3 regions of the Rothia sp. P5764 genome follow, and region 1 is predicted to be linked to each of the others. Evidence: riboswitches for the same ligand, from Rfam matches in the RefSeq annotation. Region 1 holds a riboswitch; each other region holds the start of a gene.
The links. A riboswitch is a leader RNA that binds a small molecule or an ion and turns the genes downstream of it on or off. The one in region 1 is predicted to bind thiamine pyrophosphate.

Region 2: another riboswitch for thiamine pyrophosphate. It lies ahead of ACN08Y_RS04225 (bifunctional hydroxymethylpyrimidine kinase/phosphomethylpyrimidine kinase); the one in region 1 lies ahead of ACN08Y_RS09520 (ECF transporter S component).
Region 3: another riboswitch for thiamine pyrophosphate. It lies ahead of thiO (glycine oxidase ThiO); the one in region 1 lies ahead of ACN08Y_RS09520 (ECF transporter S component).

Annotation. Positions count from the first base shown of each region.
Region 1 is NZ_JBLXXQ010000007.1:17,620-27,349, reverse strand. Features, by position in the region: gene ACN08Y_RS09540 (multidrug effflux MFS transporter) at 1-185, shown strand, start outside; gene ACN08Y_RS09535 (aminotransferase class IV) at 234-1,115, opposite strand; gene ACN08Y_RS09530 (energy-coupling factor transporter transmembrane component T family protein) at 1,167-1,967, opposite strand; gene ACN08Y_RS09525 (ABC transporter ATP-binding protein) at 1,957-3,567, opposite strand; gene ACN08Y_RS09520 (ECF transporter S component) at 3,572-4,198, opposite strand; TPP riboswitch at 4,254-4,356, opposite strand; gene ACN08Y_RS09515 (thiol-disulfide oxidoreductase DCC family protein) at 4,705-5,073, opposite strand; gene ACN08Y_RS09510 (DUF4235 domain-containing protein) at 5,344-5,613, shown strand; gene ACN08Y_RS09505 (MFS transporter) at 5,737-7,062, shown strand; gene ACN08Y_RS09500 (hypothetical protein) at 7,181-8,335, opposite strand; gene dcd (dCTP deaminase) at 8,348-8,944, opposite strand; gene ACN08Y_RS09490 (MauE/DoxX family redox-associated membrane protein) at 9,296-9,730, shown strand, end outside.
Region 2 is NZ_JBLXXQ010000002.1:122,651-132,380, forward strand. Features, by position in the region: gene ACN08Y_RS04220 (formate--tetrahydrofolate ligase) at 1-407, shown strand, start outside; gene ACN08Y_RS04225 (bifunctional hydroxymethylpyrimidine kinase/phosphomethylpyrimidine kinase) at 495-2,060, opposite strand; TPP riboswitch at 2,049-2,149, opposite strand; gene ACN08Y_RS04230 (MBL fold metallo-hydrolase) at 2,241-2,933, opposite strand; gene ACN08Y_RS04235 (hypothetical protein) at 2,976-3,125, shown strand; gene uvrA (excinuclease ABC subunit UvrA) at 3,257-6,136, shown strand; gene ACN08Y_RS04245 (lysophospholipid acyltransferase family protein) at 6,226-6,915, shown strand; gene uvrC (excinuclease ABC subunit UvrC) at 6,936-8,897, shown strand; gene rapZ (RNase adapter RapZ) at 9,018-9,730, shown strand, end outside.
Region 3 is NZ_JBLXXQ010000002.1:314,820-324,549, forward strand. Features, by position in the region: gene ACN08Y_RS05075 (MurT ligase domain-containing protein) at 1-362, opposite strand, end outside; gene ACN08Y_RS05080 (ThiF family adenylyltransferase) at 423-1,604, opposite strand; gene ACN08Y_RS05085 (thiazole synthase) at 1,614-2,429, opposite strand; gene thiS (sulfur carrier protein ThiS) at 2,434-2,655, opposite strand; gene thiO (glycine oxidase ThiO) at 2,707-3,951, opposite strand; TPP riboswitch at 3,944-4,058, opposite strand; gene thiE (thiamine phosphate synthase) at 4,117-4,815, shown strand; gene ACN08Y_RS05105 (hypothetical protein) at 4,863-5,852, shown strand; gene ACN08Y_RS05110 (HIT family protein) at 5,890-6,447, opposite strand; gene ACN08Y_RS05115 (NADH:flavin oxidoreductase/NADH oxidase) at 6,529-7,620, opposite strand; gene ACN08Y_RS05120 (carboxylesterase family protein) at 7,755-9,080, opposite strand; gene ACN08Y_RS05125 (hypothetical protein) at 9,214-9,730, opposite strand, start outside.

The DNA.
Region 1 (9,730 bases):
GGCAAGAAGCTGGTGCAGGGTCCGCTCTACTGGGAACAACTCAGGCCCTCATGGGTGCTTTAGCGTCTCCGCTCGTAGCCCTAGGCGGTAGCCAGGCTTACCTGCCCATGGCTGTGACCATGTTCGGCTTCGCGCTGTTGGCGGTTCTGGCTCTGATGAGAACACCCCGGGAAGCTAAGAACTAGGTTCTCCTTCCCCGGAGTGCCGCGCTCTCTAGTATTGGACGCTGTCGGTTAGCCTGCCAAGTAACCCATCAACTCATCAGTCAGGGCAGAATCCAGCGCTAAGGGCGTACCGTTCAGGTGGGTCACCGGCGCCAGCAGACGCACCGAGGAAGCCAGCCACACAGCATCCGCTTCGAGCAGGTCTTGGGGGTAAAGAGGGCCATAACCCAGCTCCCAGCCAGCTTGACGGGCCCCCTTAAAAATTGCCCCCTGGGTAGTACCGGGTAGGATGCCGTGGGCAGGCTCAGGGGTATAGAGCACCCGCTGGTCACCGCTTCGCTTGGCAACAATGACAGAGGAGGTAGCGCCCTCCAAGATACGGCGGTCATCGGTCACCCAGATAGCATCATCTGCACCGTGCTTACCCACATAGCGCAAGACCGACATGTTCACAGCATAGGAGAGGGTCTTAGCCCCAGCTAGAAGCCAGGGGTAGGCAGAGTCGTCGGCGGGGTCGTGGCCGCGCGGTAGCAACATGGCCCGCACGCCCTCCTGGCGCTGGCGAACAATGGTAGGTGAGGAGGGGGCCACTGTCACCCAGGTATGAGCCCCCTCTTCCGGGGTTCCCCGCGAAATAATGATTTTGACGGTGTGCTCTTCGCCCAGTACCGTCTGGGGGCCGGCAAGAGCAGAATCAACGGCCAGTTGCACCGCAGAGCGCAGTTTCTCTTCCTCCGGCAGAGGCAAATCAAGGATTCGGGCTGATCCGGTCAAACGGCTCAGATGGGCCTCGAACTTACGCACCTTGCGGTTGGCAGCCAGCATGGTTTCAAAGACACCGTCGCCGCGGGTGAGGCCCTGGTCTTCAATATTAATCAGCGGTGTGGAGGCATCAACCAGCTCCCCTGCGGGGTTCTGCTGGGTCAGCATTACTACGGTTGTATGAGTCATAGTCTTAAGCCTACTCCTGACCAGGCCCCCAGTAAGAGCGAGATAGCTGGCTTACTGCCAGACCCAGGTCAGGTTCCCGGTGTAAGCGGCCAAAAGATAGCCGCAGACCAATAGCCCAAGGGTACCCAGGGCGAACCAGAGGTCTGCCCACCGGTAGCTGGGCACGCGCGCCCAGGTGCGGGGTCCCGGGCCAAAGCCACGCGCCTCCATAGTGGTCGCTAACCGGCTCCCGCGCCGGATGGCCTGCACCAGCAGAGCGAAGGTCTGCCCGCCCAGGGTGCGAGCGCGAAGCCAGAGCGTATCTTGGGACCCCAAACCTCTAGCCCTTCTAGCCTGCCCCAGGGTATTCCATTCGGCCATCATCAACCCCACCAGCCGCAGGGCTGCCAGGGCACCGAGCACGAACCTGGCCGGTAGCTTGAGACTCTGGGCTAGGGAGTCTGCAATATCGGTCGGGTCGGTGGTTGCTATGAGGAAAATGCCGGGCAGTAGCATAGCTAGCCCGCGAAGCATCAGGGCTATGCCTACCGCCGCTGATCCGGTGCTCACCCAGAGAGGGCCAAAGTGCAGCAGGGTGCTGCCGGTTTTTTCTGCTAGCAGGGAGGTGGACCAGCCCGAGAGCAGGGCGCCAAAGAGCACGGGCCAAAAGCGACCCAAGAGTGCCAGGGGGCTAAGTCCCAGCAATCGCAGGGCCAGTAGCTCTAGGCAGAGCACCGTCAAGGAGGTAACCCAGTCCTGAGTTAAAAGTAGCCCCAGGGTCAGGGCGAAGGTCGCCCCCAGTTTGACTCCGGCGTTGATTCTACCGAGGGCGCCTTGCCGCTCAGCGGTAGCGGCGAAGGGATCATAGGCCACGGTTTCCCCCTCCTTCTAGGCTGTAGGTATCCCCGCCTAGGGCGGCAACATAGTCGGCATCGTGAGTGATAGAGATGACTGCCGTACCTACTTGGATAAGCTCTCGGATGAGGGTGACCAGTTCCTTCCAGGTTCGAGCGTCCTGGCCGAAAGTGGGCTCATCCAGTACCAGGATTTTAGGCTGGGTCGCTAGCGCGGTAGCCACCGAGAGCCTGCGCTTTTCACCACCGGAGAGCGTGAAGGGGTTGGCCTCTTGCAGGTGGGTAAGCCTCAAGCGTTCTAGGAGCTGGTCGGTAGCCTGGGCCAGGGAGGCTTCATCGAGGCTTTGCTTGCGGGCCCGTGCCAGGTGGCGGGGGCCAAACTCCAGTTCAGCTCTAACAGTGGGTGCGATGAACTGTTGCTCTGGGTCTTGGAAGACCAACCCAATTCGATCGGCCAGTTCAGCTGCTGGCCAGCTGGCTATGTCCGACCGATAGCGCTCAGCCAGATCACCGGTCAGGTGGGGGTGGGCAATGACCTGCCCGGCCACCGGGTAGAGCAGGCCGGTCAGGGTCAAAGCCAGGGTTGATTTGCCACAACCGTTGGGGCCTAGCAGGGCTAAGTGACTGCCAGCGTAGAGCTGAAGGTTGATACCCTCAGCAACTACAGGTAGGTCTAGGGTAGGTTTTTGACCCGATGCCAGGGCACGAGCGCGGTGCTTGAGCTGGCGACGGCTGGGGTAGGCGCGAGTAAGGGTCAAGTCACGGGCTTCTAGCACAAGTGGACCCAGCGCAGGGCTGTCCTTTGTGGGTGCCGGTGGGTGCGGCTGGTAGCCTGGCACCCAGACACCAGCATCAATGAGTTCCTGGCCTGCCTGGCTGAGCACGCGTTCGGGTGGACCATCGTGGCTGATACCGCCCTTGGCGCCGAGCACTATGATCCGGTCCATGTGCCGAGCCCAGATATCCAGGCGGTGTTCGATAACAACAAGGGTTGAGCCTGTCTCTTGGCAGGCTGCCACCACAGCGTCTCGAACCTCTATGACACCTGCGGGGTCCAGGTTGGCGGTTGGCTCATCGAGCAGCAGGGCGCCTGGGTTCATGGCTAGGATGCCGGCTAACCCCAGCCGTTGCTTCTGCCCGCCGGAAAGGGCCGATGTTGACCGGCTGTAGTCTAGGTGGCCTAAACCCACGGCCTTGAGGGCGCTTTTGACCCGCTCCCAGATCTGGGTGCGGGGGACGGACAGATTCTCGGGGCCAAAAGCGACGTCATCACCAACCCTGGCTAGGACCACGGAGCTTTCCGGGTCCTGTTGCATGAGCCCGCAGGTCCCGCGTGATTGGGCGGGAGTCAGGCCGTTAACGGACAGCTCCCCCAACTGGGATTGGCCGTCTTCGTCTTCTAGCAGGCCACCTAAGGCCTGGAGCAGGGTGGTTTTACCAGCACCGGAGGGGCCCACCAGGAGCACCTTCTGACCGGGTTCAATCTCGAAGGTCAAGTTAGAGAAAGTGGGCTTGGGCCGCCCCGGGTAGTGCCACCCGAACTCCCGGGCCCGGAAGTGGGCCCCCCGGCCTCTTGACTCTGGGCCGGGGGACGCAAGCTGATGATCTTCTGCGGTCAACGCCCTAGCCCTTTGAGCTGGCTGGTCCGCCCCGGCGGGAAGGCCTGCGAGCGGCCCGCCCTGCTGCCAGGGAATCTAGCGCGCCGGTTGAGACCAGACCGCGCACCAGCAACCAGGAGACCAGACCGGCCAGAACCAGGCCCGAGATCATAGAGCACAGAACATAGATGACTGCTTTTTGACCCACCATCTCACCGGCATAGTAGATGATGATTTCTGAGATCCCCATAGCGGCACCTGAGGCTAAACCGGCCAGCATGGCGGTGGCGAGGTTCCAGACCTTGTAGAAGAAGATCAGGAATATCAGCTCAGCACCCAGGCCCTGAACTAGGCCAGAGATTACTACAGTGAAGTTGTAGTGGGTGCCCAAGAGGGCCTCGATGACTGCCGCCAGAATCTCGGTGTAAAGGGCTGCACCGGGTTTGCGGATGACCAGGGCCCCCAGCAGACCCGCAAGTAGCCAGACACCCCCGGCTAAGGGGGAGTATTCAGGGGCCAGGGCTAGGGTGGTAGTGATGGCGGAGTAGCCAAAATTTGACCAGAGCCAGAAGATCAGGGCGCAAGCTACGGCCAGCACCGATGCTACGACGATATCGTTGACGCGCCAGGTGAGCGCGGATTTCTTGGACATAAAGCCTTCCTTTGGTGAGAACAGCAAAGGGGGCATGCACCGGCGCACCTGGGTACGCCTATTTACTTCGACTCCCTAGCGCCGGTACTAACCGGATCAGGTTGGAGGGTCTGCATGTGCACTCTCAGCGCCAGTCTGGCGCTCCCCTGTCGTTTATGGTTACCCGCCGGTCATAGAGCGGGGTCCCAAGCATGGAACCCTTCCAGTATAGAGCAAGCCGGGATACCCACGAAAATGAACAGTTATCCAGGCTGCGGGACTTCCCTAGTGTCTTTGTGCATAAGCTACAGCAATCATGAGGTGGCTCATGATCCCATCGACGGTAAGGAAGGTGAACTGCCGCGCCCTCCACATTCCACTACAGCGGCTGAATAAAGGCCCCCAGCACAACACTGGTTACTATCCATTCATTCCAGGCATTGTGAAAAAATAAGACCGAAACTGGGAGTTTCTATTTTTATAATCAGACTCGTGTCTATAAAAACTACTCTTTAGATACTCTAGGGCTAGCAATTATTTTGCCTATCACACCAAGGGGTAGTTCCTGGAAGGTACCTCCTATTCTTAGCGACAAGTCTATAAACGGCCTCCATGCAGGAACCCAGCAAGGGAAAATTATAGATTCTTGAGAACAGCGACAGGCCGGTAATTCTATCTAAAAACTTCATAAACCCCCCTGCCCCAGTAAAATACTGATGGTTCTCTATGTAAACAATAGATTTACTAAAATCACACGCATATTCTTGCTCGCTAGATTTTTCAAACACCTGGTAAGGAATAAAATCCACCAGCATATTTCTGTCTAGTTTAATAAGATAATCAACGGTTTTCGTACAAAAACCACAATTTCCATCAAAGATAAACAATTCTTTCATCTAAAAACCTCCATCTTGTTTATCAGCCTAGGCCATACATCCATAAAATACAGGGCATGGCCCCACCAGGAGCACCGTGAGGATCCCCCCCCCTTACCCGAACACCTACCTAAGCCCCTGATAAGCTCTTCAGTCATCAGGAGCAGACCGCGCTCACTTTGCCTGCCCTATACCCCAACCCTAGCGGGCAACTCACACCCTAACAATAAGTACTGATAGTCTTAGGGCAAGGGGCCATCCGGCCCGCCACACCAACAGAAGGGATCCCTCATGAACCCCCTCACAAAAATTGCAGGCTCGGCCGCCTCTCTAGGCGGTATCGCCCTGGCCAACAAGGTACTAGCCGCTAGCTGGGTTCGCATCACCGGCAACGAACCGCCAGAAAACAACCCAAATGAGGAAGAACGCTGGCGCGACATCATCCTCTGGTCACTGATCACCGGCCTGGTAGGCACCCTCATCAAGGTGTCCATCACCCGTGCCCAGCACAAGATTGAGACCAAGTCAAAGCTCAAAAACGGCGGGCAGGCAGAAGTCTAAGGCTGACCAGCTCAACTTTTTATCCGCCTTCTTAAACCGGCTCTGCGCCCGCAGGGCCGGCTTTTTTACGCCACCATCCACAGAAAACACTGTTGCACCTGGTGAGGCAAGTATCATAGACCCATGACTTCACCACACACCGGTAGCTTAGAAGCCAAGCCCCCAGCCCCCCGCTCCACCGTCTTCGCCTGGACCCTCTGGGACGTTGGGAACGCCAGTTTCAACGCGATTATGACCACCTTCGTCTTCGCGGTCTACCTCACCAGCAATACCGGCTTTGGCGATAAGGAACACAGCTCCGCTGTCCTCTCTTACGGCCTAACTATCGCTGGATTCTGTATTGCTCTTTTGGCGCCGGTTTCGGGCCAGCGAGCCGACGCCAGTGGCCGACGAGCCCTGTGGCTAGGCGTCAACAGTATGCTCCTGGCGGCAATTATGGCCCTCTGCTTCTTCGTCGCACCCGCTCCCCAATATCTCTTACTGGGCGTTGCTTTACTTTCCTTAGGTAACCTGGTCAACGAGTTTGCGGTGGTCAACTACAACGCCATCCTGCCAGCAATTTCTACTAAAGCAACCATCGGCAAAATTAGTGGCTCAGGATGGGCCGCAGGCTATATCGGTGGCATTGTTGCCCTGGGCATCGTACTCCTAGGTTTCGTCACCCCCGGCCTGCTGGGCATCCCCACAGACCAGGCCTACAACATTCGTGCCGTAGCGCTCTTCTCAGCGGCCTGGGCATTTATCTTCTCCCTACCGCTCATGCTCAAAGCCCGTTCACTGCCCAAACCCGAACGCGCACCCCAGGAAAAGGCAAGTCTTCTCGACTCCTACAAGGAGCTCTTTGCCACGGTCAAGAAGCTCCGCAAGGAAGCACCCACCACCCTCTACTTCCTGGTCTCCTCAGCGGTCTTCCGTGACGGCCTCAACGGCATCTTTACCTTCGGTGGTGTCCTGGCAGCAGGCTCCTTCGGATTTAGCACTAACCAAGTCATTATCTTCGCGATTTTCGGCAACATTGTCGCCGGTGCTGGCGCTATGCTAGGGGGCTACCTCGATGACGCTCTCGGCCCCAAACGGGTCATCATTTTCTCTCTGAGCGCTCTCATCGCTGTCTCCCTTCCCCTGCTCATCTGGCCCTCCACCACCATGTTCTGGGTCTGCGGGCTCACCCTCTGTGCCTTCGTAGGACCCGCCCAGTCAGCCGCCCGCTCCTACCTCGGCAGGCTCACCGAGGAAGGCAAGGAAGGCGAGATTTACGGCCTCTACTCCACCACCGGACGCGCCGCCAGCTTCCTGGCACCGGGTCTCTTCGGGCTCTGCGTGACCCTGACCGGCAACCAGCTCTGGGGCATTTTAGGTATCACCCTCGTCCTCTTTGTAGGCCTGCTTCTGATCATCCCCATCAAAGATCCCAAAGTCAGAAAATCAGCCAGCTCAGCTAACAGCTAGGACCAGGCAAGGTAAGCTCACAACAGCGCCGGAGCTAGCCCCCCAGAAGAACAAGCCCCGGCTACTTTAGGCCCTAGACAGCCTGAGATACCGGTCCCGGTATAGTGCCCAAAAAAATTCAACCGACCAGCTCAATAATTCCAGCACCCACCAGGTGCTCAAGAGCCCTATCAAACTCAGGGCGAGGCACCGGGCCATACAGCGTCACCATCACAGCGTGTAAATCATCGGCGCTCAAGGGGTGCGCCAAGGCCTCCCAGATATCCCACCCAATCAGAGATGTCCGGGTGAGCTTGCCCTGAGAAGCCACCAAGAAATCCTCCCCCGTTTCAAGCCCACTCGTGCCCGGTGCACGCCGGTAGCAGACCCCAGAAACCGAATTCACCTCAGCCTGCCCGGTTTCTACAAAGGTGTAGTCAGCCTGATGCGAAGCCAAATCCAGCTCACCGGCAAGCAGATCCTGAAAGAAAACCAAAGTATCAGTAATCTCACTGTAGGTTAGCCGAATAGCGCCACCCACCGAATTCACCAGATCCGCAAACTGCGCCAACCCCCGCGGCATTCTCTGAACACCAGACGACTGCTCCACCAGGGCAAAGAGCGCCTCAGCCAGAGGCACCCGCTCCCAAGACAGGGCCGCCTTACCCGCTTTATCCCGATCCAGAATCACCAAGTAACCAAGCCTAAAATCCTGGTCCGGCTCAGCCACCGTCAAACCGCGCTCAGCGGGGTCATACTGCTTCTTAGCCTGCCCCACCTCCTCAATAACCGACAGCGGCTTAGGGTAAGGGCTAACCCGCAAAGTACCGACATCAATAACCGCTGTCTCATCACTCAAATAGGTAAAATGGCGCCCCAAAAAGCGTGCGGCGGTCGTCTTACCTGTCCCTGATGCCGCCACCAGAGCCACCGTCTGCCCGGTCTTAGGGCTAGCCAAGGCAGCAGCATGAAGCAAATGCTTACGCCCCGCATAAGCTTTGAGCAGGTGCATCGTGACCTGCACAGTCAGCGTTTCAGCGGCCCAGGCAAGATTGCGCGAATTAATAACACTCACCTCTAGAGCCCTCGCATAATCCGCCTGAACCTCACTATCCGATCGAGGGCTCAAGACCACCAGACGGATACCATCAATGACCTGGGCGATACCGTCCTCAATCTGCTCAGGCTCCAGAGAAGCCCAGGCCTCACACGCACCGTCCCAGAGCTGAGGGTTAGGATCCTCAAAGCAAATCAAGACCGGAACACCGGCAGGACGAATCAGCAAACCGCGCATATAAAACCTCCGCTAGCTCTGGTCAGGGGCAAGAGGAATAGTAGTGCGGTGAAAGTTCATATAACTCCGTGAAGCAGTAGGCCCACGCTGCCCCTGATACCGGTTCCCATAAGCGCCCGAACCGTAAGCATGCTCAGTGGGGCTAGTCAGCTTAAAGAAACACAGCTGGCCCACCTTAGAACCAGGCCAGAGCATAATCGGCAGGGTAGCCATATTCGACAGTTCAAGGGTCACATGCCCCGAAAAACCAGGGTCAATAAAACCCGCCGTAGAGTGAGTCAAAAGGCCCAGACGCCCCAGGGACGACTTACCCTCCAAACGGGCCGCCACGTCATCGGGCAGGGTAACCTTCTCGTAGGTTGCGCCCAGCACAAACTCGCCGGGGTGCAAAACGAAAGGTTCGTCGGGGGCAACCTCTACCAGTCGGGTCAAGTCTTCTTGAGGTTGGCTAGGGTCAATATAGGGGTACTTATGGTTATCAAAAAGCCTGAAAAAACGGTCAATACGAACATCAACCGAGGCAGGTTGAATCATTGACTCATCGTAAGGTTCAAGGGCTATACGCCCCGCCTGAATTTCTTTGCGGATATCCTGATCAGAAAATAGCACACTTCCAAAATACCGCACACAGGTGCTCAATGAGCTCTCCAACAAGGTACAGGTATCGAAAGGTTGCGTGAGGCCACCAGGCCGCCAGGCCACCGGGTAGGCATGGTGCCTGCCAACCTCCCTTAACGCCAGCCCCGAGCCAGTTGGCAGGCACCATACCCACCCTCCCTTCAAAACCAGCCCCGAGCCAGTAGGCAGGCACCATACCCACCCTCCCTTCAAAGCCAGCCCCAAGCCACTTGGTAAACATGATGCTCACTAAACTGCCCTCAGGTGGCGAGCCCCACCCTTTTACCGGGGCGCTCCTGCGCGTAGGCTAAAAGTAAACGATTTCCTCCCTTAAGGCAGGCTATGAACCCCCTTGTGCTCTGCACCCTCATCATCATTGTGACCCTGGCCGTCAGCGGCTACGCCAAGGTCAAAGAACCAACCAGCACAGTCACCGCGATCGTAAACCTCAAGCTGAACAGATTCCTCCCCGTCAAGCTTGTTGCCCGGGTACTTCCCTGGGCTGAGCTGGCCCTCGCGGTGGCCCTCCTGGTGCTCCCCGGCACCTTCCAAATCCTTGCCGCCCTAGCTTCCCTTGCACTCTTCGCAAGCTACTGGGCAGTTATCGCCCGTGCCCTGGTACAAGGCAACACCGCAAGCTGTAACTGCTTCGGCGGCGCCTCAACCGCCCCCACCTCAGTCTTTACTCTCATTCGGAACACCGCTCTCTTCTTGGCCTCAGCGGGTGCGCTCATCGGTGCCCTCAACACCGGTGGCTCTGCTATTACCCAGCTGCTC
Region 2 (9,730 bases), on a different contig from region 1:
ATGCTGTGGCCGAGGCCTGCGACGACATGAGCGAATTGACCTACACCTACGAGGACTCCGATCCCCTGTCCACCAAGATTGAGAAGGTGGCTACTCAGGTCTACGGTGCGGATGGCATTGAGCTGGCACCAGCAGCTGCAAAGCAGCTGGCACGCTACGAGGAACTGGGCTACGGCAACCTACCCGTGGTGATCGCCAAAACCCACCTCTCCATTTCATCGGATCCCTCGCTCAAAGGCGCCCCGACCGGCTGGACTTTGCCCGTGCGCGAAGTACGCCTGGCGGCAGGCGCTGGCTACGTGTACGCTCTCTGCGGTACCATGCGTACCATGCCCGGGCTAGCTAAATCACCCGCTGCTGAGCGCATTGGGTTCGATGAGAACGGCACTATGGTGGGCCTGTTCTAAAGACTGTAATCACCGGTAAATAGCGCCCGCACCACCAGGAACAGGCTGTGAAGGCAGTCCGGGTGGCGTGGGCGCTTTGTTAGTTAGCTAGTTGCGTAGTTGGGCCTGAGCGAAGAAACGCAACTCGTGGAGGGCGGCCTGCTGGTAGGCCTTCTGAGCCGCTTCCAGGGTCTGGCCCGGGGCCTGCGAGAGCACCTGCTCTGCATAGGCAATAGCCTGCTCAGTTGCCTGGCGGAACTCTGGTGAACCGTACATGCTCAACCAGGCCGAGTAGGGGTGACCGGGAGTATTGACCTGAGCAAGAATTTCACCTATTTCTGCGTAGAGCCAGTAGCAGGGAAGAACCGCCGCCACCCCGATTGCGTAATCGTTGAGAGAAGCGGATGAGGTCAAGAAGTCTGTATAGGCCCTGGTGATATGGGAGGGGCCTGCACTGATATAGTCTGGCCCCAGCCAGTCAGCGTGAAGACTGGATTCGACCTCAATGCACTCCGCCGCCCCTCGCGCCCAGAAGACCTGTTCAGCAGATGAGGGAGCCTTAGCACTTAGGGTAGCAAGTGCCCGGGAGTAGCTCGAAAGATAGAGTGCGTCCTGGTCCTGGTAGAAGGTGAAGTCTGCAGTGGCCAGCGTGCCGGATGCAAGCTGCTGGATGAAGGGGAGTTCACAGATTGAGTCCCAAATCTGGCCGGTGAGTTCCCAGAGCCGTTTGGTCTGCGGGCCCGCCGCTGATATCTGAGGCGGCCTAGTGGTCGCTTCGAAGTCTCCGAGTTTTACCGGCGTCGCATCCGCTACCCGTGATTGTTCCCAGAGCCGCCAGAAGTGGTTGATCGGTCCGTGCCCTTGCCCCACGCTGAGGTGGTGACTGGTTGAGATTGCTCCATGAAGCCAGGTTGAAGTCCATTCCAGGGCTGCTTCAAGGCTTGCTCCTGTTGCCAGTCGTGTAGCGAGCGCAGCAGAAAGGCTGCACCCGGTGCCGTGGGTATTGGAGGTATCTATTTTCTTTTGTCTGAAGACGGCTGTGGTTCCTTGGGTAGTGACCACTGCGTTGCCCGCTTGGTCACCCGGTAGGTGCCCACTCTTAACGATAACTGCGACCTGGTAGCGTTCGGCGACTACCTGGGCGAGAGCACAGGCAGAGTCCCAGGTATCTGGCTCTGAGTCTTCGGCCAGAATGGCTAGCTCTGGGATATTGGGGGTGATAACCGTGGCGTACTTTAGGAATCGGCGTAGGGCATCCTCCGCCTCGGTTTCCAGCAGACGGTCCCCGCTGGTTGCGACCATGACAGGGTCAAGCACAACAAGCTGCTGTGGGTTGCTATCGAGCCATGCGGCTACAGTGTCGATGATGTCAGCAGAGCCTAGCATGCCAATTTTGACTGCATCAATGCGAACGTCCTCGCTGACGGCATCGAGTTGCGCTCGCAGAAAGTCAGCGGGCGGAACCTCGACAGCGCTGACGCCCTGAGTGTTTTGGGCGACAAGGGCCGTGACCGCGTTCATGCCGTAACCGCCTGCTGCCGCAATTGATTTGAGGTCAGCCTGCGCGCCGGCCCCTCCGCTGGGGTCCGTCCCCGCGATAGAGAGCACGTTGGGTACTAACGTTTCGAGAGCGGAAGTGCTATGAGCAAGAGGCGCAGGCAGAGGACGGCGCATGGGTTTCCCTTCGCTAGTTCTAACTAGAGCAGGTTCTGTGGGTCTAATCTCAGCCGCTTCTGCTGCCAGCGGCACCCCAAACCAAATGTCGGTTTTATGCTAACAGCTGGTGAAGCCGAACACAATAAAAATTTAGGGCTCTGGTGTTCAGTTGTTTTAAGATTTCAGCTAGCCCTGCGCTTACCAGCCTCTTTCTTTCCATTCGGGCAGATGAGGCCGCTCAGCACCCAGTGTGGTGGTGTCCCCGTGGCCGGGTAGAACGACCGTGGCATCGTCATATTGGGAGAAGATACGCGCTGAAACATCGGCCAAGAGCTGGGCGAAATCTTCCGGAGCCCGGGTCTTGCCTACCCCACCGGGGAAGAGGGAATCACCGGTGAATAGGAGGACGGGGTGCTCTCCGCTGGGGTCCCGATAGGCAAGAGCAATCGACCCGGGAGTATGCCCGCGCAGGCTGATGACTTCAAGCTCAATACCTGCTAGATTGAGGTTTTCCCCGCCGTTGAGCAGATGCTCAATACGTGTACCTTCCTGTTCGGCAATAGCATCGGCATCGGCCGAACCGCAGTAGGTGGCGGGTGACCACCCGGCAACTGCATCAGGCAAAGCCCGGATATGGTCCCAGTGGGAATGTGTGGTAATTAGTGCAAGGACTCCGGAGCCGGGCTGACCGACTTGGGCGGGGGAGTCAGTGGCGAGTGCGGCCTCAGTGAACTTTTGGATAGCGGGAAAATCATCTGCGGCATCAATGAGAATCTGGGCCCCGCTTTGCTTATGGGTGAGCAGGTAGACCTTGTTGCTCATCTCAGAGACAGCTATGCTACGGATGGTTATCAGTGGGGTAGAGGCATGGAGAGTTCCGGTTTCTGTCATACTAGTGATTCTAGGGCCCGCCCCCTCGCTCGTGAAGTGGTTGTGGAGCTTGAAATATTGCGCAAGGTGGAGCTGATCCCAAGGTCATCAGGCATAGGCTCTTTTGCGGCTCATTCCGGGCACCTCAACTACCCCGGTATCACGGCGGTCTTTGACCGTGCAGATGAGCTGATTCCAGACAAGAACCTTTAGACCGTCACGCTAGCTAACTACTTTCAGCCGGTAGCCTAACATCCAAGCACCCTGGGCGCGGTCTGCCCAAAACTTTACTGCATAGTTTAGAATATATCTTCGAAAAGACTTTCCTGAAGATAGGTAATCGTATGGCAGGCTTAGCCTCTCGCCCCATGGCCAGCGACCTCACGCACATCCGCGTGCAGGGTGCCCGTGAAAACAACCTTAAAAACGTTGACCTAGATATTCCCCGCGATGCCATGGTGGTGTTTACCGGCCTCTCGGGTTCAGGTAAATCATCTCTGGCTTTTGACACCATCTTTGCTGAGGGTCAGCGCCGCTACGTCGAGTCACTCTCCTCTTACGCCCGCATGTTCCTGGGGCAGGTGGATAAACCGGATGTTGACTTTATTGAGGGTCTTTCGCCAGCTGTGTCTATTGACCAGAAATCTACCTCTAAGAACCCTCGCTCAACGGTGGGTACTATCACTGAGATCTACGACTACATGCGTCTGCTGTGGGCACGCGTGGGCCACCCGCACTGCCCTGACTGCGGTGAAGAAATCTCCAAGCAGTCGCCCCAGCAGATTGTGGATGTACTGATGGGCTACCCCGAGAAGACCCGTCTACAGGTTTTGGCTCCTGTTGTCTCAGCGCGCAAGGGTGAATTCGTCGACCTTTTCAAAGAGCTATCCAACGCCGGTTACGCTCGTGCCCGAGTGGATGGGCTAACTATTCAACTGCAAGACCCTCCTCAGCTTGAAAAACAGTACAAACACACTATTGAGGTGGTTGTAGACCGCATAGCTATCAAGGAGAGCGTCCACCAGCGTCTCACGGATTCCATTGAAACTGCGCTTGGTTTGGCTGATGGGAAAGTCCTGATCGATTTTGTGGATGAGGATGAAGACTCAGCAAGCCGTACCCGGTCTTTTAGTGAGAACCTGGCCTGTCCTAACGGGCATGCTCTTTCTGTGACTGAGGTGGAGCCCCGCGCTTTCTCTTTCAACTCACCCTTTGGTGCCTGTCAGGGCTGTGACGGTATCGGCTCCAAGCTCCAAGTCGATGAAGACCTGCTTATCCCCAACCCGGAGCTCTCACTGGCTGAGGGAGCAATTGCACCCTGGTCGCAGGGCAAATCAACCACTGAGTATTGGCTCCGCCTGCTTGCGGGCTTGGGCCAAGAGCTCAATTTTGATCTGGCTACTCCCTGGAAGGATCTGCCAGCAAAGGCTAGGAAGGCGATCCTCAACGGCAAGGATTACCAGGTAACGGTAGCCTACAAGAACCGCTTCGGGCGGGAGCGCCGCTACACCTCAGGGTTTGAGGGAGTCGTCGGTTACATTAAGCGCAAGCACGAAGAAACTGAATCTGACTGGTCCAAGGACCGCTACGAGCAGTACATGCGCAATGTGGCTTGTACCGCCTGCCAGGGTGCCCGTCTCAACCCGACCATCCTGGCGGTCACCGTGGGGGGCAAGTCCATCGCAGAGGTCACGCAGTTGCCTATGCGTGAGGCTCTAGAGTTTATGCGATCCCTGAAGCTGAATGCCCGAGAAGCACAGATCGCTGAGCTGGTTCTTAAAGAAATCGACGCGCGCCTCCAGTTCCTGCTTGATGTTGGGCTTGATTACCTGAATCTGGCCCGTTCAGCCGGCACTCTTTCTGGCGGTGAGGCTCAGCGTATCCGCCTGGCAACCCAGATTGGCTCTGGTCTGGTGGGTGTTCTCTACGTACTTGATGAGCCCTCGATTGGTCTGCACCAGCGCGATAACCGCCGTCTGATTGAAACCCTGACAAAGCTCCGCGATATGGGCAACACTCTGATTGTGGTAGAACACGATGAAGACACTATGAAAGAAGCGGACTGGATCGTGGACGTTGGCCCGGGGGCCGGTGAACACGGTGGTCAGATTGTTCACTCGGGTACGTTTGCAGAGCTCCTTGACAATAAAGAGTCCGTGACCGGGGACTACATGGCTGGCCGCCGCACCATCGAGGTTCCCACAACCCGCCGTGCCGTGGACCCCAAACGCACTATTAAGGTTATTGGAGCACGTGAGAACAACCTTAAGAAGGTGGATGTAGAGTTCCCGCTGGGAGTCCTGACCGCCGTTACAGGTGTATCTGGTTCGGGCAAATCTACCCTGGTCAACGACATTCTCTACACCGCTCTGGCAAACCAGCTCAACGGTGCCAAGCAGGTGCCCGGTCGCCACAAGACCATCAAGGGTGTGGACCAGCTGGACAAAATCATCCATGTGGATCAGTCACCCATTGGTCGTACTCCGCGTTCTAACCCGGCAACTTATACCGGCGTTTTTGACCATATCCGTAAACTCTTCGCGGAAACCACCGAGGCAAAAATCCGTGGCTACCAGCCCGGCCGTTTCTCCTTCAACGTCAAGGGAGGCCGCTGCGAAGCTTGTTCCGGTGACGGTACTCTCAAAATTGAAATGAACTTCCTGCCCGATGTCTACGTACCCTGCGAGGTCTGTAAGGGTAAACGCTACAACCGTGAAACTCTTGAGGTTCATTACAAGGGTAAGACTATTGCAGATGTCTTAGAGATGCCGGTTGCCGAAGCCGCCGACTTCTTCTCGGCCTTCAGTAAGATTTCTCGCTACCTCAACACCCTGGTCGATGTGGGGCTGGGTTATGTACGTTTGGGGCAGTCTGCTACCACCCTCTCCGGTGGTGAGGCCCAGCGCGTCAAACTAGCTACCGAGCTCCAAAAGCGCTCTAATGGTCGGTCAATCTATGTTTTGGACGAACCCACAACTGGCCTACACTTTGAGGATATCCGCAAGCTGTTAGGTGTTGTGCAGGGGCTGGTCGATAAGGGCAACACGGTTATCACTATTGAGCACAATCTGGATGTCATTAAGAGTGCTGACTGGATTATTGATATGGGCCCCGAAGGCGGCGATGGTGGCGGTACTGTCCTGGCAACAGGCACACCTGAGCAGGTCGCTGCCATCCCTGAGTCACATACGGGCCGTTTCCTAGCAGAAATGCTTTTGAGCTAGACCGCGGAGGGTATGCTAAATAGGGTAAAACCGGTCAGAAAAATCAAATAAGCCGTATTTTCCCTGGAAATGAGGCTGTAGGAGCCACCATGTCATTGAAGTACAAGGCAACCCAGAAAAGTATCGAGGCTATTCTGCGTACGGTCTTTCGGGCCCGAGTTACTGGACTGGAGAACTTCCCTGCTCAAGGGCCGGTCATCCTTGCATCCAACCATCTTGCTTTCTTGGATTCAGTGATTATCTCGGCCCTGATGCCCAGGCGTGTAGCTTTCTTAGCTAAAGCTGAGTACGTTAACTCGCCCGGCTTTAAGGGCAGAGCCATGAAAACACTTTTCCAGGTTATCGATATCATCCCGGTCAACCGCACCGACAAAAAAGAATCGATGAAGGCTCTTGAGACAGCGCTCGAAAGGCTCGAAGAGGGCAAGGTCTTTGGGATTTACCCTGAAGGCACTCGATCGCGAGATGGCTACCTCTACAAGGGAAAAATTGGCGTGGCCTGGCTGGCTCACATGACCGGTGCAAGGGTAGTTCCTGTGGGATTAATCGGTACCGATAAGATTCAGAAACCTGGCTCTAACATGGTCTACCCCCACCGTTTTACGGTTCGTGTGGGTGAACCACTCATTTTTGAGAAGCTGGGGGAGAAGATGAGTGGCCGCCAGCGCCGTGAAACGACCGATACCATCATGGACGCTATCGCCCAGCTCTCTGGTCAGGCCCGCAAAAACGAGTACAACGTCTCACCGTCTGCCGAACGAGATTCCGGCAGTCTGTAACCAGTAGAAAGAAGTTTTTCTTGGCTAGTCCTGCCTCTTACCGTCCGGCACCGGGAGAAATCCCTACCCAACCCGGTGTCTACAGGTTCAGGGACGAGTACGGCCGCATTATCTATGTGGGTAAAGCCAAAAACCTGCGTAACCGACTGAATTCATACTTCGCTAAGGTCGATTCGCTGAGCCCTAAAACCTATGCCATGGTTCATACCGCCGCGTCAGTGGAATGGACGGTTGTAGGTAGCGAGCTTGAATCTCTCCAGCTTGAGTACACCTGGATTAAAGAGTTCAAGCCTCGGTTCAACATTGCCTTCCGCGATGATAAGAGCTATCCCTACCTGGCAGTCACTCTCAAAGACCGCTACCCGCGGGCCCAGGTGATGCGCGGTGAGAAAAAGAAGGGTGTCCGCTACTTCGGGCCCTACTCACAGGCCTGGGCTATCCGTCAGACTCTCGATGCCCTCTTGCGTGTATTCCCCGTGCGGACCTGTAGCACTGGAGTTTTCAACCGGGCTCAGGCATCGAATCGCCCCTGTCTGCTGGGCTATATTGACAAGTGCTCTGCACCCTGCGTAGGAAAAATCAGCAGGGAAGACCACGCCGCCCTGGCTGAACAGCTCTGTTCCTTTATGGCCGGTGGTGCTGAAAAATATATAGCTGAGCTGACAGCCCAGATGAAGCAGGCAGCAGCCGACTTTGATTTTGAAAAGGCTGCTCTGCTACGGGATGATATCCAAGCTCTCACTAAGGCTTTTGAACCTAATGCGGTGGTTCTGCCCGATTCGGTCAACGCCGATATCTTTAACTTTGTAGAAGATGATCTTGAAGCTGCCATTCAGGTCTTCTATGTACGCAGTGGCCGCATCCGAGGCCAACGCGGCTGGATCGTCGAAAAGGTGGAAGACTCAAGCCCGCAGGCGCTCATGGATCAGCTTCTCGTGCAGGTCTACGGTGAGTCAGCAGCAAGTCTGGCGGCAGGCACCACCGAAGAGGAGATTAACCATAACCTTAACGAGATACCCCGCCAGATTAATGTTCCTGTGCTTCCTGAGAATCAGGAGCGGCTCGAAGAGTGGCTTAGCGGTGTTCGGGGTGCCAAAGTTTCTATCAGTGTTCCTCAGCGCGGTGACCGGGTAGAGCTCATGGATACGGTGAGGGAGAACGCCCGGCAGGCTTTAGCGCTCCATAAGACCAGACGAGCCGGGGACATTACTACCCGGTCAGCATCACTGGTTGAGCTCCAGGAGACCCTGGAACTCCCCGAACCTCTCATGCGGATTGAGTGCTACGACATTTCGCATACCCAGGGCACCAACGTGGTGGCATCCATGGTGGTTTTTGAGGACGGATTGCCCAAGAAAAGCGACTACCGCAAGTTCTCGGTCACCGGTGATGCTGCGCGGGACGATACGGCCAGTATGTATGATGTCATTTACCGCCGTTTTCGCCGTTACCTCTCTGATGAGGCTGCCGGTGTTCGTTCTCCGGTGTCCGGTGAGATAAGAGACAGAGGTGAGAAGCAACCTGCCGCTTTTGCATATCCGCCCAACCTTGTGGTCGTAGACGGTGGCCAACCTCAGGTTGCTGCTGCATCTCGCGCGCTAGAAGACCTTGGAATTTCCGATATCTTTGTGGTGGGTATTGCTAAACGCTTGGAAGAGCTGTGGCTACCGGGCGATCATTTCCCCCTTATCTTGCCGAGAACTTCCGATGCACTCTACCTGATTCAGCGGATCCGCGATGAAGCCCACCGGTTTGCCATTACTTTCCACCGAACCAAGCGCGGCCGTGAAATGGTCAAATCTGCCTTGGACACTATTGATGGGCTGGGGCCAGCTAAGCGGGAGGCCTTAATCAAGCATTTTGGTTCTCTCAAACAGCTCTCAGCTGCGGATATTGAAGAACTGCAGAAAGTCCCCGGAATTGGCCCCTCTATGGCCCAAAAAATCCACCGTCATTTCTTGTCTGAGGACACCCGGCCATAAATACTTTTTGGGGGACATATCTTGGGCATATTGCCTGCATTTTGCGGGCTTTTATGGGGTGTATGTGCGCTAGGCTATAACTAACATTGGTTCAATTTGGAGAAGCGAGAGACCCCTCACATGTCATCTGACCCCCTTGTATCTGGCGTCAAACCGCAAATCTTGGTCATCACCGGTATTTCTGGTGCAGGCCGCAGCACCGCAGCCAACACCCTCGAAGATGAGGGATGGTACGTGGTAGATAACATTCCACCTCAGATGTTCAGCAACCTTGCTCAACTTGTTAAAGACTCTCCTGCAACCATGCCCAAAGTGGCGGTTGGGATTGATGTTCGTGCGCGTCGTCTTTTGCAAGATTTGCCTGAAGCTATCAATAACCTAAGGGGCCTTGACGTTGATTTCTCCATGCTTTTCATGGACGCAGCGGATAAGGATATTATCGCCCGCTATGAGGCTCAGCGGCGCCCGCACCCCCTTCAGAAGGGCGGTTTGGTGGCAGAAGCGATTTCCGAAGAACGCAAGCTTTTTGCTGAACTCAAAGAGAGCGCGGATTACATCATTGACACCACGGGGATGAATGTTCACCAGCTGGCTAAGAAAGTGCGTGAAACCTATGCTCCAGGTAAGGAGCGCATTGTGAACATTACCGTGATGAGTTTTGGCTTTAAATACGGCACCCCCTCCGATGTCCACTACATGGCTGACATGCGGTTCATTCCGAATCCTCACTGGGTTCCTGAGTTGCGAGCCCAGACCGGTCAGGACGCTGGGGTCCGAGATTACGTCTTTTCTCATGAGGGTACCGAAGAATTTATCTCGCATTACATTCAAGC
Region 3 (9,730 bases), on a different contig from region 1:
GCGTGAGCCTCATCAAGTTCAAGAACAGCGATGTCGGCATCAAGCTTGCCGGTCAGGCTCATCTCACCTAGCAGGGCCGCAGCAACACCGCGCACAAAGTTAGACCCGGTCCGGTTGGTGAAAACTTTTAGACCCTGAGACTCTAGCAGTTGGACCACCATCTTGGTGGTGGTGGTTTTGCCGTTGGTGCCCGAGACAACAACGACGCCGTGCGGAAGTTTAGCGAGTTCTTGGGCCACAAAATTTGGGTGGAGCTTTTCCATGACCAGGCCGGGGAAAGCTGAACCGCCCCCGCGTAACTTAGTTGCATAACGAATGCCTTGGCCAACAAGGCGTACTACAGGTCGTGACATGCTCTCTATCTTACTGGTTTGCTCCACGCTAGCCAGCCAGGCCCACGCCCACCGCCTTTCCTGCTGGTTTTAGAAAGGTTTCCAGCCCCCGGTCAGTGAGTAGATCTTTTGGTTCGGGGTGCTAGCGAGAATAGCTTGGACCGCACGAGCTGACCGGCTACCGGCGGCACAGTAAACCACAAGCGGCAGCTCTGAGGGGTTGTCCATAAGTTCGCCCAGTGTGCTGCCCTTGCTCAGCTCTGCTAGAAGCTGGTCAAGAGGCAGATGCTGATCGTGTTCGTAGTGGCCGCCCCGGCGTTCGTCCGGACTGCGAACATCAAGTAGCTGGTAACGCTCCCGGTTCAGCCGCAGGTCCTCGTAGCTGATGGAGGGTACCTGCTGGCTATCCTGCTCACTCGAATAGCGCTGAATCTCTGCGAGCGCCGTCTTGAGGTTTCGGGTGGGTTGGCGGTTGGGGTCGGGGGTGATGGTCAGGGTTCTGGTGGTTGCTGTTCGTGCGTCGAAGAGCCAGAGTGTGCCCAGTAGTGGTTGGGGTAGGCCGGTGATGAGTTTGATGGCTTCGGTGGCCATGATGGAGCCGACTGTTCCGCAGAGGGATCCGAGTACTCCGCCTGCGGCGCAGGTGGGGACGGATTGGGGGTGGGGCATGTCGGGGTAGAGGTCGCGCAGGCTCCAGCCTTGTCTTGGGTGGCTGTTGAGGTAGCGGGGTGCGGACCAGAAGACGGTGGCTTGGGCTGTGTATTGGGAGAGGGTGCCCCAGATGAGGGGTTTGCCGAGTATTTCGCAGGTGTCAGCTACCAGGTAGCGGGTGGCGAAGTTGTCTGAGCCGTCGATGATGAGGTCGTAGGAGGCGAGCAGGTTTTCGATGTTGTGGGGTGTGAGGTAGAAGGGGTGGGCTGTGGCCTTGATGGAGGGGTTGAGGGCTTGGACTTGTTCGACGGCGGATATGGCTTTGTTTTTTCCGGCGTTTTGCCAGCGGTGGATGATTTGGCGTTGGAGGTTGGATTCTTCGATGGTGTCTCCGTCGATGATGTCCAGGTGGCCTATTCCTGCGGCGGCGAGGTAGAGGGCCAGTGGTGAGCCGAGCCCTCCTGCTCCGATGATCAGGACGCGGGCGGCGGCGAGGCGGCCTTGGCCGGTTTCTCCGATGCCGGGCAGGCTGGTGTGCCGTGCACCGATGCGGGTTTGGAGTTCGCTCAGGTGCGGGAGGGGTTCAACCAGCGGTGCTAGGGGTGGTAGTTCTTGACTCATGCTCTGCCTTTAGCTCTGGTGGGTGAGGTCCTGGGCGGTGGGGATGCCCTGTAAGATGCGCCCTTGCATGGGTGATGAGGCTTGGGCGTGGTGTCGTTTGGGGATGCGGCCGGCCTGCCGTGCCAGGTAGCCGGCTTGGACGGCGTGGCGCATGGCCTGTGCCATGGCGACTGGGTCTTGGGCGCGGGTGACTGCTGAGGCCAGCAGGACGGCGCTGCATCCGAGTTCCATGGCGAGCGCGGATTCTGAGGCTGTGCCGATTCCGGCATCGAGGATGACGGGTAGCTCGGTCTGCTCTGCGATCATTTGGATGTTGTGGGGGTTGAGGATTCCTAGGCCAGTGCCGATGGGTGCGCCTAGGGGCATGATGGCGCTTGCGCCGGCGCGTTCGAGTTGGCGTGCCACGATGGGGTCATCGTTGGTGTAGGCGAAGACGGTGAAGCCGCGTGAGGCGAGCTGTTCGGTGGCCTCGAGTAGTTCGAGGGTGTCGGGGAGCAGGGTGGTTTCGTCGGCTATGACTTCGAGTTTGACCCAGTTGGTTTCAAGTGCTTCTCTGCCGAGTTCTGCGGTGAGGGTGGCGTCTCTGGCGGTGTAGCAACCGGCTGTGTTGGGCAGGATTTTGATGCCCTTGCGTTGGATGATGGAGAAGAGTGATTCGCTGGTGGTGGGTGTGTAGCGGCGTAGGGCTACGGTGGTGAGTTCGGTACCCGATGCGGTGAGGGCTTCTTCCAGGTTGGTCAGGGAGGTGATTCCGCCTGTTCCCATGATGAGCCGGGAGTTGAGTCTTACTCCGTCGATGATGAGCTGGTCCTTGATGCCGGTCATGGTACTAGCCTCCTTGGACTGCGGTGATGACTTCGAGTGTGTCGCCCTCGGCTAGCGGTGTGTCTTGCCAGGTGCTTCGGGGTATGACGGTTTGGTTGCGGGCTATGGCGATTCCTCGGCGGGTGTCTTCTTGGGCTAGTGAGCTGCCGTGGAGGTGTTCGACGGCGGTGAGCACGGTTGCTGTTTCGGGGAGGGTGGTGGGTTGGCCGTTGAGCAGGATGTTCACGGGTGTGCCTTTCGGTTTGAGGGCAGGGGCGGGTTTAGCAGAGTGTCAGGGTTAGAGAGTATCGGGTTGAGCGAACCTGTAGGGGTTGCAGGTAGCTAGGTCTGCCAGGTCTTGTTCTGTGGTCTGGCCGGTGAGCTGGCGGGTGATGAGCTGGGCGGCCCAGGGGGCCAGGAGGATTCCGTGGCGGAAGAAGCCGGTGGCTAGCAGAGCGCCGGTGATTGGCTGGCCCCGGTGGGTGAGCTGGCCGATGAGGGGGATGTCATCGGGGGTTCCCGGTCGGGCGCGCGCTGTGGCCTCGTGTATTTCGAGTTCGCTCAGGGCGGGCACGAGTTCGTGGGCGTCGCGCAGGAGCTGGTAGATCCCCCCTGCGCTCAGTCCGGTTTGCTGGTCTTCTCGCATGGTGGCTCCTAGGACCAGGGTGTTGTCCTTGCGCGGAACCAGGTAGACGGGGTTGCCCCGGACAACCCCTCGGATGGTCCGGGTGAGGAAGGGCCGTTGGTGGGGCGGGACCGTTAGGCGCAGAATATCGCCGTGGACGGGCCTCAGCGGCAGACTTTCTAGCGAGTCCGGGCCGTGCAGTTGGGTTGCGGCAAGCCCGTTGGCAACTACCACTTGGGTGCTGGCCATGCTCCCTTGGTCCCCATCGGCATCAGCCCAGCTCACACCGGTAACCGTACCGTCTTCTAGGATGATGCCCTGCGCACTTGCACGAATAACCCTTCCCGCAAGCTCTTGGTCAAGGGCACGCATCAGGCGGCGTGGGTCTATCTGGTGGTCTTGGGCTATGGCAACGGCTCCGGCTAGCGAGGGGCTGAGGACGGGTTCACGGCGGCGAGCAGCTCGGGCTCCGATGGGCTCTGGTGTGAGCCCCAGTTCTTGCTGGTAGGTGGCAAGTTCAGTCAGGTGCTGGGCATCGGCCCGGTCAAAGGCCAGCACAAGGGTTTCGGTGGGCCTCCACCCGACGCTCTGGCCGCTAGTGGCCTCTAACCTAGCGACAAATTCGGGGTAGAGCTGGGCGGAGGTACGCATCAGCGGGAGCAGGGCCTCTTGGCGGTACTGCACTTCTGAGATAGAAGCGAGCATTCCGGCGGCGGCAAAGGAGGCACCGCTACCCGGGTGCGGGTCTAACACAATGGGTTGCCGTCCGGCCTGGAGCAAATGCCAGGCTGTACTGAGCCCGATGACTCCCCCACCGATAAGGACGATGTCGGCCTGCTCGGGTGGTGTCGCTTCAGGGTCTTGCCCCGAAGAACCTATCCCTGGTTCCTTCTGGCAGTTGAGCAGGGTACTGGACATGGTGAACAGATCCTTCCGGCGGCATGACCCGCATCAAGTTGACGGTCGGCTTTCGCCCTCTCAGCGCGCTTTGGGCACAGGTGCCGCACGCTCCCGTATGTTCTGCCCCTAGTATAGGAAGTAACAGTGTCTGAAAAAAATAGATACGTGACTCGGGAGGTAAAAATGCCCCAAAAGAATTTTGTTAACGTCACAGAGCCGTCATATACGCGCGCTCAAGGCCTTGAATTACTGGCCGCGGCTCAGCTCTACCTGTGCACTGATGCGCGCACCGAGCAGGGGGACCTCACAGAATTTTTGACCAAGGCTTTTGACGGGGGCGTGGATATTATCCAGCTGCGTGATAAGACCCTGCCGGTCAATGAAGAACTTGAAGCACTCGCGCTACTAAAAGAGATTGCCCACCGGGCAGGCAAGCTTTTTGCAGTCAATGACCGGGCCGATATTGCCGCACTGGTAGGGGCAGATATTTTCCATATGGGCCAGACCGATCTGACACCCAATCAGGCCCGTAGTTTGCTAGGCCCCGATGTGCTCTTGGGCCTATCAACGCACACACCGGCCCAGGGTCTAGCAGCTTTGAGTCACCCCGAGGTTGACTACTTCGCCTGCGGCCCGGTCTGGGAAACTCCCACCAAGCCCGGCCGTCCGGCCGCTGGCCTAGACTACATCAGCTACATCGCCACCCAGCAACCGCGCAAACCCTGGTTTGCTATTGGCTCTATCAACCAGGAAAGCCTGCCGCAGGTGGTACAGGCAGGAGCCAGCCGGATCGTCGTGGTTCGCGCCCTCACCCAGAACTCCGATGTTTCCAAGGCCGCTCACCAGCTCCGCCAGGGCCTGCCTCCACTACTCGGGGCATAAGATAACCTGGTAACTCAGCAAGCAGGCAAGGGAAAAGGGGCTTTTCGGTGTACGGTCTTCTCGATGATGTTCTTATGGGGCACGATTTTGTGTGGCGAGATATCACCTGGCGGGAGCGCGCCCCGGTTCTGACAGTTGAACCTCTCCAAGCCGGTAAGCCAGCGGGGCAGGTTCATACCCTACCTATCACCCCGGGTGCCTTCCTAGGGGTTCGGGTTCTACAGCCCGGGGAAGAATCTGCGGGAACCTACTGCACCGGTTATGCCCAAGCCAAGACTGATGGACCTGGTTTTACTCACCTGCCCTGCCCCAGCTCCGCCCTGGTGCCAAAAGGTAAGCAGTGCCCCACTTGCCTGGCCCGCGACGAGTTTGCCCCCATCCACCGGGTGCATTTAGGGGCGCAGATGACCCCGGCAGCGTTAGATTACGTTAACCTAGAGCATTTTCTCTATATTGCGACCTTTCCCGATGCCACCTCAAAGGTCGGTACCGCTTCGCTCCACTCCAATCCGCGCCGTCTGGACGATCAAGCGGTCGCTACAGCCACGATTATTGCCCGCGCGCAGACCGGCATCATTGTGCGCCAGCTAGAAGATTTCGTGTCCCGGGACGCTAACCTGAGCCAGTTTAAACACGCCTCCACCAAGTACCGTTCCTGGGTGAACCCGCTGACCCCCGCAGAGATTAAGTCAGCCCACTATATGGCAGTCGAGACCGCCACCTGGGCACTTGAAGATGCCGCTGACACTATCAGCGGGTTCCAGCCGCTGGCTGAGCCTTGGGTGCCTTCACTGGCTATGGGGCGGGCTTATGCCTCTTTACGGGCAGAAAACCCCGAACCGCTGTACGCTTACCCCTCACTGACCGAGGGTGAGCACGGCTTCTACGTCACCGGCGGTACCGGCAAATTCCTAACAGCCCACACCGGCAACCCGGAAGAAACCTTCTTAGTCAATACCGCCACGCTCTCAAACAAAGCCTGTGCCAGAGTGGGCGGGCTCATTCACAAGGAAAGTAGCGAACCGCGCCTCTTCTAGACTTTTAGCACGATTTTTGTCGCACAGTACAGTGCATTTAGTGCCTTGATTGAGCCCAGTGATCGGCCAGCAAGGTACGAATCTCATCCAGGGTTTGGGTAACAGTTTTAGTGCCGGCAACAATCGGCAGAAAATTAGTGTCACCGCTCCAGCGGGGAACAAGATGCTGGTGCAGATGATCGGCAACACCGGCCCCGCCGACCTTACCCTGGTTCATACCAATGTTGAAGCCAGCGGCATTACTGACCGACCGCAATAGGCCCATAGCCTGCTGGGTCAGCGCCGCAATTTCAGCGGTTTCCTGGGGTGTGGCGTCATCGTAGTTAGGAATGTGACGGTAGGGGCACACCAGCAGATGCCCGGGGTTGTAGGGGTAAAGGTTTAGAATGACGAAAGCGTGCTGACCCCTGTGTACTATCAGTGACTGATCATCACTGCGGCCCGGTGCTTCACAAAAGGGGCAGGTGTGTTCGGTGTAGTCCTTCTGACCGCCTTTGACGTAGGCACGGCGGTGGGGCGTCCACAGGCGCTGGAAAGCGTCGGGTACGCCGGGTAGCTCAAAAGAATCGGTGGTGTAATCGGGCGTAGTCGTCACCTTCTCTAGTCTACTGCCCATCTCGAGCAAGTGCAGGAGCCGGAGCACCCAAGAGAGGAAGCTCCGGCTCGCAAAGGTTTGTTAGCGCCGAGTGTTCCAGGCCCGCTGATACTGGGCCGGGTAGTAGTCAATGTCTTCTTTAAGCTCCTGCGCCCACTCCAGTGCGAAGGAGGGGCGACGCAGGGCCTCACGGCCCACCAGCACAATATCGGCCTGTCCAGAGCCCACAATGTATTCAGCCAGACGGGGTGAGTTAATCATGCCAACAGCCGCCACAGGAATCTCGGCCTGCTGCCTAATCTGGTGTGCCAGCGGGGTCTGGTAGCCGGCAAAGACCCTAATCTTAGCCGGGTAGTTACCGCCAGCAGACACATCGGCCATGTCAAGGCCATCCTCTTTGAGCCACTGCACCACCTGAACGGTTTCCTCCGGCGTGATACCGCCCTCCACAAACTCACTGGCCGACAGACGCACCAGCAGGGGCATAGTCTCTGGGATGCGTGAACGCATAAGCCGGACTACCCTGCGGATAAACCGTGCACGGTTTTCCAGGCTACCGCCGTAGTCATCGGTACGCTCGTTGGACAGGGGCGAGAGGAACTGGGTCAGCAGGTAGCCGTGGGCGCCGTGGATTTCAATAAAGTCAAAGCCAGCGGCAAGGGCGCGCTCAGCGGCGGCCCCAAAGGCCTCGACCAGTTCCTCAATCTTCTCCAGGCTCAGCGCCTGGGGTTGATCATAGCCCGGGTAGGCGATAGCTGAAGGGGCTAGGGTTTGCCAGCCTCCTTCTTGGGGGCTAAGCGTCCCCTTGTGACCGCCACGAGTCGCAATCTCACCGGCTGTTGAGGCTTTGCGCCCCGCATGGCCAATCTGGATACCGGCCTTAGCGCCCGCTGCCTGGATAGCCTGCACCACAGGTTTGAAGGCCTCGGTGTGCTGATCGCTCCACAGGCCCAGGCAGTTGGGGCTAATACGCCCCTGGGGCTCAATATCGGTCATTTCAACAATGACGGCCCCGGCACCACCGCGTGCCAGCGCGGAATAGTGGCCAACATGGTAGGCGGTGGCAAGCCCGTCGCCTTCGGTCACAGAGTACTGGCACATGGGCGGCACCCAGAGCCGGTTGCGGGTGCTCATAGAGCCAAGAGTGAAAGGTTCAAACAGTGGGGAAACCATAACTCCTCATCCTTTACAAAGTTAGGTAGGTACAGAGCCAACTCTATCTAACCGGGTGAACCTCTTGAACGAGCAAAACCGCAAACGCCCCTTAGCTGAGAAATATTGACTTTTAAGACCTGGCTAAAGCTAATCTAGGCAAGACTGATTCGCGCCGCATTGGCATACTGTGCGGGCACTGAGCCGGTTCGTGCCAAGCTAGCCCAGACAGCGCGCAGCGCCCACCCCTGTTGAGTACGGGTTGATGGCCCCGCACTTGCTCGGAGCGCTGAGCCTTCCCAGGCCGGATTGTCAAAGAGCAAGCTGAGATCCGAGCTGTGGGTTGAGCGCCGGTAGTGCCAGCCCGAGCCAGTTTCCAGCGAATAGACAGTCGCTTGCCCACCGGCCCGCCTGTATTTGTCGGCAAAGTTCCGGCTGGCTCGCGTGTAGATCCGCTCGGTGAGCCAACGGGTCAGCGGCTCGCCCCAGGCAAAGAGGAAGTTCCCCAGCGCGGTGGGGAACTCAGGAGTCAGCCCGGCCGCCTCCCTGGGCATGTTGCCCACCAACAGCGGTACCCTAGCCGCTAGCTGTGCCAGTTGGACGGGTTCTTCTTCCTCTGCCGGTAGTGGGTAAGCACCAAACTGACACCCCAGAGGTAGAAAGCCGGACCAGCCAAAACGTAGGGGGTTGGCGAAGAAGTAGCGGCCGCCCTGATGCGCCCAGACCTGGGCGGGTGCTTGGCGGTCTAGGTGCTCGGTGGCCGCCAGCAGGTGCTTGGTCAGCTTTTGCTTGCCGTAGCCCAGATCCAAGGGTGCGCTCTGGATGATAGCCCTGTGGATGAGGTTCTCTTCCGCCACCTTGGGGGTAGCTAGGAGGCGGGCAACTAGGTCTCCGCCAGCGGATTGTCCCCAGGCTGTGACACATTCCGGGTCACCGCCAAATCTCTCAATATTTCCTTTGACCCAGTGCAGGGCAGTGAGGGCATCCAGTAGCCCAAGGTTGGCGGGGCGGCCCGGGGTCCCTCCCAAAAACCCCAGTAGACCTAGCCGATAGGTGACCGTGACGACTACCAGGTTCTGCTCTGCAACCAGCTTGTGGGGGTCGTAGGCGGGGGCGTCTCCCCCACCGGTCAGGTAGGAACCCCCGTGGAAGAAGACCAGCACAGGCAACTTTCCGCTGTGGGCCTTAGCCGGGGTCATGACGCTGAGTTTGAGGCAGTCTTCTGAGAAGCTGGTGGGCTGGCCGATGTCCGGCCCGGCAGGCCCTGTGGGTTGGGGGCATCCTGGGGCGGGGGTCTTGGCCTTGGAGTTGGGAGTCAGGGTTTCTAAGGGGGTGAGTTGGGGGTAGCTAAATCTCTTTGCCTCGGCGTAGGGAATTCCCATGTAGTAGTTGATACCGTTCCGGGTTTCAGGGTTGGGCAGCGGGCCTGAGCTTGGCCCGTGTACGGTGGAAGCCGACTGTTGCTGGCGTTGTGTATCCATGTTCTTATGGTAGGACACCTAGAGGGCTATGCTAGGTGGCGGGCCTGCGGGGGCTACTGGGTCAGTACGATACGCCGAGTCGAGGCCCCTAGCACTAGCAAGACCCCCGTTTCTTGGGTTTGGGTGTTGTGATTTAGTGCCCTGGGCAGCCCCAGCCGCTAGGGTTAGTGGCGCAATCATCTGCAACGAGTCCAGCTTTGACCCGCCACACGCGAATCAGCTGGGGCTGGCTGCTTGCTTGGCCGGTGCCCTCAATAACCTGCCAGGGGCCGCCGGTTACGCTGAATTCGCCCCGGTAGTAGGTGGTGACGCTGTAGTTGAAGTCGCCCGGTTCAGTGTATTTGTGGCTGGTGGGGGTTTCTTGGTCCCAGATGTCTTCGCCTAGCTGGTAGCCGGGGTTGGTGGTCTTGAGGGTTTGACCGTCACCGTAGGTGAAGGTGTAAGAGATGGGGATAGCACGCACTTGGACAGGTAGGCCGCCCATTTCGATGTCGAAGATTTGTTCTTGGGGTGTGGCCCAGAAGTTGGTGTTGTAGTTTTTGAGGGTGTGGGGTGCGCGTTCTTGGTGGGCTTCTGAGGGCAGGATGCCGAGGTTTTGGAAGTCTTCGGTGGTGACGATGATTGGTTCTGGGGCGGTGACGATCTGGCCG